2 regions of the Allobranchiibius sp. GilTou38 genome follow, and region 2 is predicted to be linked to the other one. Evidence: riboswitches for the same ligand, from Rfam matches in the RefSeq annotation. Region 2 holds a riboswitch; the other holds the start of a gene.

Region 1 (4,217 bases), on a different contig from region 2:
CGTGCCGTACGACGGTGCGGGCATGCCGGTGGCGCGCGTGCAGACCCCGGAGGGCGCCTACCTCCTGAGGGGCGTGCACACCTACGCCCCGCTGCCGAATCTCACGACCCGATGGCGCGCCGGTCTCGACGAGGTGCGTGGCTGGCGCGCCCGTCAGCCGACGGACATGCCGTTGGTGATCGCAGGCGACTTCAACGCCTCGACCGCGATGCCCGCCTTCCGCCGGGCCATCGCAGGGATGACCGACGCTCAACGGGCCACCGGCAGCGGCTGGGTCCGCACGTGGCCGAACGGGCGGTCGTTCCCGCCGTTCATCGCACTGGACCACATCCTCGTGCGCGATTTCGACGTCGTGGCGTCCGGGAGGGTCACGGTCGCCGATACCGACCACCGGGCCGTCTGGGCACGCGTCCGACTGCGCTAGGACGCCGGGGAGGGTCCGCGGCCCGTCACCAGGGGCAGGGGACCGACAGGTCGCGCGGGTCGTCGGCTGCGGTCCAGCCCGTGGACTCGTCGTAGGTGTAGTCCAGCGTGGGTCCCGCCTCGACCAGGCGGCGTACGCCGTCGACGAGGCGGCCCACGTGGTGGGCGCGGGTCGCGAGGCCGATGCTCGCCCGCACCGCGGTGGAGCCGTCGCCCAGGATGCTGTCGCACAAGAGGTGGGCGCAGAAGCGACCGTCGCGCACCGAGATGCCGTACTCGTCGGAGAGCACCAACGACACCAGCGCCGGGTCGTACCCGTCGACCGTGAAGGTCACCACACCCACGTTGGGCCGGTCCTCGCCGAGCACGCTGACCAGGCGGACTCCCGGGATGGAGCGCAGCCCGGTCCGCAACTGATCGGCGAGGGCGGCCTCGTGGCGCTCGATCTCCTCGTGGTGCCGGCGCAGCGTCGCGCACGCAGCGGCGAGCGCGATGGCACCCACGGCGTTGGGCGTGCCACCCTCGTGACGGGCCGCGCCGGAATGCCACGTGACGCGCTGATGACGCACGCGCGCCGTGGCGCCGCCTCCGGGCAGGTAGGGCGATGCGAGGTCCAGCCAGTCGCGTCGGCCGACGAGGACCCCGGCGCCGTACGGCGCGTAGAGCTTGTGACCGGAGAACGCGACCCAGTCGGCGCCGAGGTCGGCGAGGTCGATCTCGCGGTGCGGGGCCAGCTGCGCGGCGTCGATGACCGTGCGCGCGCCGTACTCCCTGGCGGTGGCGATGAGTTGGCGCACCGGCCACACCTCGCCGGTGACGTTGCACGCGCCGGTGATGACGACCAGCTTGCCGCGCGCGTCGCTCGCGGCGAGCGCCGAGCGCAACAGCTGCGCGGCGTCGGAGGCGCTGTTCGGGACCGCGAGGCGGGTGCAGTTGCACCGCCCCCAGGGCAGCAGTGCGGCGTGGTGGGCCGACTCCCAGGCGAAGACCTGGGTGCCGCGGGGCACGCAGTGCGCCAGCAGGGCCAGGGCGTCGGTGGTGTTGCGGGTGAAGACGACCTCGTCGTCGGGGCGCGCTCCGACGAACTCGCCCACGGTCGCCCGCGCCTGCTCGAACCAGCCGGTGGTCACCCGGCTCGGCAGGCCGGCGCCCCGGTGCACCGAGCCGTACGTCGGCAGTGCGGCATCGACGGCATCGCGCACGCTGACCAGCGCGGGGGTGGTCGCCCCGTGGTCGAAGTTCGCGGCGTCCACGACAGTTCGGTGCACGGTGGGCACCCCGAGTTCGTGCGCCACGGTGAGCGGCAGGTGGGCCTGCACCTGGGGCAGGCGGTGGGGCGGAAGGTCGCGGACGACGCGTAGTGCGGCGCGGGGCTCGCGGGGTACGGCCGTGCCGCTCTCGGTGCTGGAAGGGGTCGCGGTGTCGTGCTGGGTATGTGTTGCCTGGACGGTCACGGGCAGCCTCTCGCCGTGGGACCAGCGGTCGCCGGCAGCATGCCGATACGTCGGTCCGCGCTTGCCACGCGGCGGATGCGGCGTGGCCGGGTCGTCACTCGGAGCACCCCACCGCGGAGGAGGGTTGCCGCTCAGCTAGCCGAGGCTTGACGCTGAGACTCTTGACCTGCGACGAGGCTAACGGATGCGGTGTCCGGTCGTCATGTCGCGATCCGCATCGTGGACCGGTCGCACCGCGGAGGATGCGCTGCGGTCCTCTCACCTGCGCGAAGGGCTTCCGCCCGCCTGGTTTAAGTGCTATTAAAGTGATATCACTTAAACCGAGGAGGACGTCATGTCACAGCAACTGCGGCCCGAGGATCCCGCGTCGGACAGTGCCGATCCGACCGTGCAACCGCCGTCGACGCGACCGGTGGGCCACGAGGGGCGGCGGGTCGACGTCGCCGAGCGACGTGCCTGGTCGGTCAACGGCTTCCTCGCGCTGGCGGTCGCGCTCGTCCTGGCGGCGGTGGCCGTCCGGAGCTTCGTCGCGGGGCTGCCGGCGGTCGGCGTGGTCCTGGCGGTACTGACCGCGCTGGTCGCCACCCCGCTGGTCGTGATCCAGCCGGGTCAGACCAGGGTGGTGCAGTTCTTCGGCCGCTACATCGGGACGGCGCGGCACGCGGGCCTGACCTGGGTGCTGCCCCTCACCACCCGCCGCAACATCTCCGTGCGGGTGCGCAACTTCGAGACCAACGCCCTCAAGGTCAACGACGCAGACGGCAACCCGGTCGAGATCGCCGCCATCGTCGTGTGGCAGGTTGCCGACACGGCCAAGGCCACGTTCTCGGTCGAGTCGTACGGCGACTTCGTCCGGGTGCAGTCCGAGTCGGCCCTGCGGCACGTCGCGACGACGCATCCGTACGACAACCCCAGCGGCACGGGCACGTCGCTGCGCGGCTCCACCGACGAGGTGTCCGAGCAGCTCGCCCACGAGGTCGCGGCGCGTATCGCGGTCGCCGGGTGCGAGGTGCTCGAGGTCCGGATCAGCCATCTCGCCTATGCCCAGGAGATCGCCCAGGCGATGCTGCAGCGGCAGCAGGCCGCCGCGATCATCGCCGCCCGTGAACGCATCGTCGAGGGTGCGGTGAGCATCGTGGAGATGGCCATCACCCGGTTGGAGGGCGAGAACATCGTCGACCTCGACGAGGAGCGCAAGGCGGCGATGGTGTCCAACCTGCTGGTCGTGCTGTGCGGTGACCAGCGCGCCACACCGGTGGTCAACGCCGGCAGCCTCTACCACTGACGGATCGGTCGATGAGCGACTCCGATCCGCCGAGCGAAGACGCCGACGCCGCCGATTCCGGCGACCCCGGCCACCTCGGCGCGCAGCGTCCGCCCGCGCGCCGGTCGTTGCTGCTTCGTCTGGATCCGGCGGTCCACGAGGCGTTGACCAGGCTCGCCCAGGATGAGCTGCGCAGCGTCAACGCCGAGGTGGAGATGCTGATCCGGGAGGCGTTGCGCAAGCGTGGCCGGCTGCCCAGGACGGCCCGTCCCCTGCCTCGGCGCGGCCGTCCGCGCAGCGACGGGGGCTGAGGATTCCGGGCGGTTCTCCGCGTGGGGCGCCTGTGACAGGTGTGACTGACGGCTAGCCTGTGCCCGTGCCGACCCGTCAAGCCCCGAGCAGCACCACGTCGCGCCAGCGCGCGTCCGGTGGCAAGCGTCCGGCGTCCCGGCGCCCTCCGGCACCACGCAAGACGCCCGCCGCGCGCCCGACCAAGGGTGCCAGGGACGGCGGTCTCCCGCTGCCGTTGCGCGCTGTCCGCGGCACCTGGATGGGCGTGGCCCACGTCGCCGGGGGAGCGGCGCGCAGGGTCGGGCACACCACCCACGACGTCGAGCCGGAGCTGCGCCGCGACGGCATCGGATTCGCCCTGATCGCCATGGCCATCGTGGTCGCCGCGCGTGAATGGTGGGGACTGCAGGGCGCTGCCGGCGACGTCGTCCACGCCGTCGTGGCCGGCACCTTCGGCCTGGTCGGCCTCGCACTTCCGCTGGTGCTCCTGCTGCTCGGTGTGCACATGCTGCGTTCGCCACGCGGTTACCAGGGCACCAACCGGGTGATCACCGGACTCGGGATCCTCGCCGTCTCGGCCTGCGGCCTGGCGAGCGTCGCGCACGGCACGCCCTCTCCGACCTACCGCGGGGGAGTGAGCGGAGCCGGCGGCATGATCGGGTTCCTGGCCTCCAGTCCGCTCGTCGCCGCGGTGCACACCTGGGGGACCGTGCCGATCCTGCTGCTCGTGGGGTTCTTCGCCGTCCTGGTCCTCACCGGCACGCCGGTGCAGCAGATCCCGGGGC
Region 2 (4,217 bases):
TGGCGACCAAGCCGTTCGGGACCATGGTGCAGGTCACCGATGAGCTCCAGCGCACGCTGCAGGTCAGCCCGGCCAAGCCGCGCCAGATCACGGCCGCGGATCCCAGCCTGCTGGACCCGGGAATGCAGTACGTCGCCGTCGACGTGCGTACCCATCTGGTCTCGGGGTACACCCTCTACATGAGCTACATCGACTTCAACCTCTTCGATGCCGCTCACCGCACCTGCTACCGCACGAGCAGCCCCAGCGCGCTGCCCGAGGCCCAGCAACTGTCGGGCACCACGCTCAACTCGACGACCAAGGACGCCAACGGAGCCGTGGTGTTCGAGGTGCCGGTCGGCACGGACCTCAGCACCATGACCCTGGCGTTCGCGGGCGGTCTCAACGACACCCCGCAGGCACAGTGGAAGGGCTGATCTGATCTCCGAAGTACCTCCCATCCCTCCTCTTGGTCCGCTGCTGGGCGCCGGTGACGCGGCCCGCCGCGCCGGTCTGCGCCGGATGCGGACGGTGGCGCTCGGGCTGCTGCTGCTCGCGGCGGTGATCTTCGTGCTCACCCACGGTCATGGGGGAGTCTGGGGTTACGTGAACGCAGCGGCGGAGGCGGCCATGGTCGGCGCCGTCGCCGACTGGTTCGCCGTCACCGCCCTCTTCCGACACCCCATGGGCGTGCCCATCCCGCACACCGCGATCATCCCGGAGCGCAAGGACGCCATCGGCGCGAGCCTCGAGGACTTCGTGGCGGAGAACTTCCTCACGCCCGACACGGTCCAGGAGCGGCTCGCAGCGGCGCAGATCCCGGCGCGGGTGGGGCGGTGGCTCGCGGTGCGCGACAACAGCGTCCGCGTCGTACGCACGGCAGCGCCGCCGCTCGCGCGCGGGCTGGAGTCCATCGACGACCGCGAGGTGCTGGAACTGCTCGACCGACTGGTCCTGCCCCGGCTGAGCAGGGAACCGATCGCCCCGGTCGCCGGGCACCTGCTCGAGGGCATCCTGCGCGACCGGTCGCACACGTCGCTGGTCGATCTCGGGGTGCGGGAGCTGCACGACTGGGTTGCGGCCAACCCCGAGACCATCGTGGCGATCCTCGGCTCCCGGGCGCCCTGGTGGTCCCCTAGGTGGCTCGACGACACGGTGACCTCCCGTATCCACCTGGAGATCCTGCGATTCCTCGCCGACGTGCGTGACGACCCGGAGCACCAGACCCGGCAGGCGCTGGACCACCTGCTGGGGCAGCTCGCCCACGACCTGCAGCACGACGAGGCGACGATGGCCCAGGCCGAGTCGCTGAAGGAGCACCTGCTCAAGCACCCCTCGGTGCCGAGCACGGTGCTGGCCCTGTGGGCCTCGGTGCGTACGGCGATCGTCGACGGACTGCGCGACGAGGACAGCGACCTGCATGCACGCCTGTCACGCGCGCTGACCGATGCGGGGGAGCGGCTCGGGACCGACGAGGCCCTGCGCGACTCCATCGAACGCCGCCTCGAGAGCATCGTCGGCCACGTCGTCACGACGTACGGGCGCGAACTCACCTCGGTGATCACCACCACGATCGAGCGGTGGGACGGCAAGGAGGCGGCGTCGCGGATCGAGCTGCACGTGGGGCGCGACCTGCAGTTCATCCGCATCAACGGCACGATCGTCGGAGGCTTGGTCGGGCTGCTCATCTACACGATCGCCCAGCTGCTCTGACCTCACGGCCGTCCGCGGATCTGTGGTGTCGGCGTCACGAAAGCGCTGACGACCGTCGTCCGTATACCGAGATTCACCCCGCGCCGGCCTTGGGGTGTCATAACCTCACGTTCTAGGTCATGAGTGCCAGCGTCAGGCCCCGGCGTGCTGGCCGGCAACCCTCCTCCGCGGTGGGGTGCCCCGGGTGAAGACCTGGCCGGTGGATGCCGATCGTCCCCCGGCAAGCGCGGATCGTGGGCCCCCCGCCATCCGCTGCAGCGTCGGCGCAGTGCGAGCTCGCCGGTGCCGCACCCTGCGTCACGAAAGGCGACACGATGACCGACAGCCCCGGCTGGTCCTTCGAGACCCGTCAGATCCACGCCGGCCAGGAGCCCGATGCGGCCACCACCGCACGCGCCCTGCCCATCTACCAGACGACGTCGTACGTCTTCCCGGACACCGACCGCGCGGCCAAGCTCTTCGGCCTGCAGGAGTTCGGCAACATCTACACACGACTGATGAACCCGACCACCGACGTGGTCGAGCAGCGCCTGGCCAACCTCGAGGGCGGGGTCGGCGGGCTGCTGGTCGCCTCCGGCCAGGCCGCAGAGACGCTGGCGATCCTCAACATCGCCGAGGCCGGGGACCACATCGTGGCCAGCCCGTCGCTCTACGGCGGCACCTTCAACCTGCTGAAGTTCACGCTGCCCAAGTACGGCATCGACGTGACCTTCGTGGAGGACACCAAGGACCCGGAGAGCTGGCGCGCAGCCGCCCAGCCCAACACCAAGCTCTTCTACGGCGAGACGATCTCCAACCCCAAGATCGAGATCTTGGACATCGAGGCCGTCGCGAACGTCGCGCACGAGCTCGGCGTACCGCTGGTGGTCGACAACACCGTCGCCACGCCGTTCCTGCTGCGCCCGATCGAGTACGGCGCGGACATCGTCGTGCACTCGGCGACGAAGTACCTGGGCGGGCACGGCACGGCGATCGCCGGCGCGATCATCGACAGCGGCAACTTCGACTTCGGCAAGGACCCGGAGAAGTTCCCCAACTTCAACACCCCCGAGGAGAGCTACCACGGGCTGGTCTACGCCCGCGACCTCGGCGTAGGAAGCCCGCTCGGCGCCAACCTGGCGTTCATCCTGAAGGCACGGGTGCAGGGTCTGCGCGACCTCGGGTCCTCGATCTCGCCGTTCAACGCGTTCCTGATCGCGCAGGGTGTCGAGACGCTCAGCCTGCGCATCGAGCGGCACGTACAGAACACCCGCGCGGTCGCGCAGTGGCTGCAGCAGCAGGACCAGGTCGAGTCGGTGCGCTGGGCGTCGCTGCCCGGTGACGAGTACTACGAGCTGGCACAGAAGTACACGCCGCTCGGCTCCGGCGCGGTGCTGGCGTTCGAGATCGCCGGCGGCGCCGAGGCGGGCAAGACGTTCGTGGAGGCACTCACCCTGCACAGCCACGTCGCCAACATCGGCGACGTGCGCTCGCTGGTGATCCACCCGGCGTCGACGACCCACTCTCAGGGCAGCGACGAGGACCGGCTGCTGGCCGGTGTCACGCCGGGTCTGGTGCGGCTCGCGGTCGGACTGGAGCACATCGACGACATCCTGGCCGACCTCGAGCAGGGGTTCGCGGCCGCCAAGTAGGCACCCGTCGTACGACGATCCGCCGCCGCTCCCGCCTCGGGACGGCGGCGATTCGCGTCCGACCCCGCGTCGGAGGGACGCGCCGCCCGGCCGTGTGGCAGCGTTCGCCGAGTGGACGACCTTGAGCGCAGAACGATCAGGCACCGCGCGGTGTCGGCGGAGCTGGCCTCGTGGTCCGACCGCGAGCTGGCGGCCGCGCTCGAAGGCGGTGAGCTCGGCGGCACCGGGATCGGCGGCTCCACGATGCGCATCAGCGTGCTCGGCACATCGGTGTTCGTGAAATCGGTCGTTCTGACCGAGGCCGAACGCCGTCCCGGCTCGAACCGACCCACCGGCAACGTCTTCGATCTGCCCACCTGGTACTCGTGGGGAGTGGGCTCCGCCGGGTTCGGAGCGTGGCGCGAGGTGGCCGCCCACGAGATGACCACCAGGTGGGCGCTGGCGGGTACCTGCGCCGACTTCCCGCTCCTGCACCACTACCGCGTTCTGCCGAGTCCACCTTCCGAGGCGACCCCGGGGCAGCGGGACGACATCGAACATGCCGTCCGGTTCTGGGACGGCTCCCCGGCGGTTCGACGACGGCTGGAGGCGATGGCGCGGGCCTCGGACGCGGTCGTCCTGTTCCTGGAGTACGTCCCCGAGACCGTGCGTCAGTGGTTCACGAGGCAGTTGGGGGGCGACGCGCCGACCGCGGAGGCCGCGTGTGCGCTTCTCGAGCACCAACTGTTGGGAGCAGTCCGCTGTATGCGGTCTGGCGGACTGACCCACTTCGACGCCCACTTCCGCAACCTGCTGACCGACGGCGACCGCGTCTACGTATCCGACTTCGGTCTGGCGGCGTCACCGTCGTTCGACGTCACCGAGCCCGAGCGCCAGTTCCTGCAGCACACGGTC

The links. A riboswitch is a leader RNA that binds a small molecule or an ion and turns the genes downstream of it on or off. The one in region 2 is predicted to bind S-adenosylmethionine.
Region 1: linked by a shared signal. The riboswitch ahead of JOB34_RS14375 (aminotransferase class V-fold PLP-dependent enzyme) and the one ahead of JOB34_RS09135 (bifunctional o-acetylhomoserine/o-acetylserine sulfhydrylase) in region 2 are both predicted to bind S-adenosylmethionine.

What each region holds. Positions count from the first base shown of each region.
Region 1 covers NZ_JAGEKN010000010.1:33,353-37,569, reverse strand. Annotated here, with positions in the region: gene JOB34_RS14380 (endonuclease/exonuclease/phosphatase family protein) at 1-424, shown strand, start outside; gene JOB34_RS14375 (aminotransferase class V-fold PLP-dependent enzyme) at 450-1,877, opposite strand; SAM riboswitch class IV at 1,930-2,044, opposite strand; gene JOB34_RS14370 (SPFH domain-containing protein) at 2,212-3,162, shown strand; gene JOB34_RS14365 (hypothetical protein) at 3,174-3,452, shown strand; gene JOB34_RS14360 (DNA translocase FtsK) at 3,692-4,217, shown strand, end outside.
Region 2 covers NZ_JAGEKN010000006.1:860,002-864,218, reverse strand. Annotated here, with positions in the region: gene JOB34_RS09145 (hypothetical protein) at 1-416, shown strand, start outside; gene JOB34_RS09140 (DUF445 domain-containing protein) at 502-1,692, shown strand; SAM riboswitch class IV at 1,808-1,925, shown strand; gene JOB34_RS09135 (bifunctional o-acetylhomoserine/o-acetylserine sulfhydrylase) at 2,007-3,323, shown strand; gene JOB34_RS09130 (serine/threonine protein kinase) at 3,435-4,217, shown strand, end outside.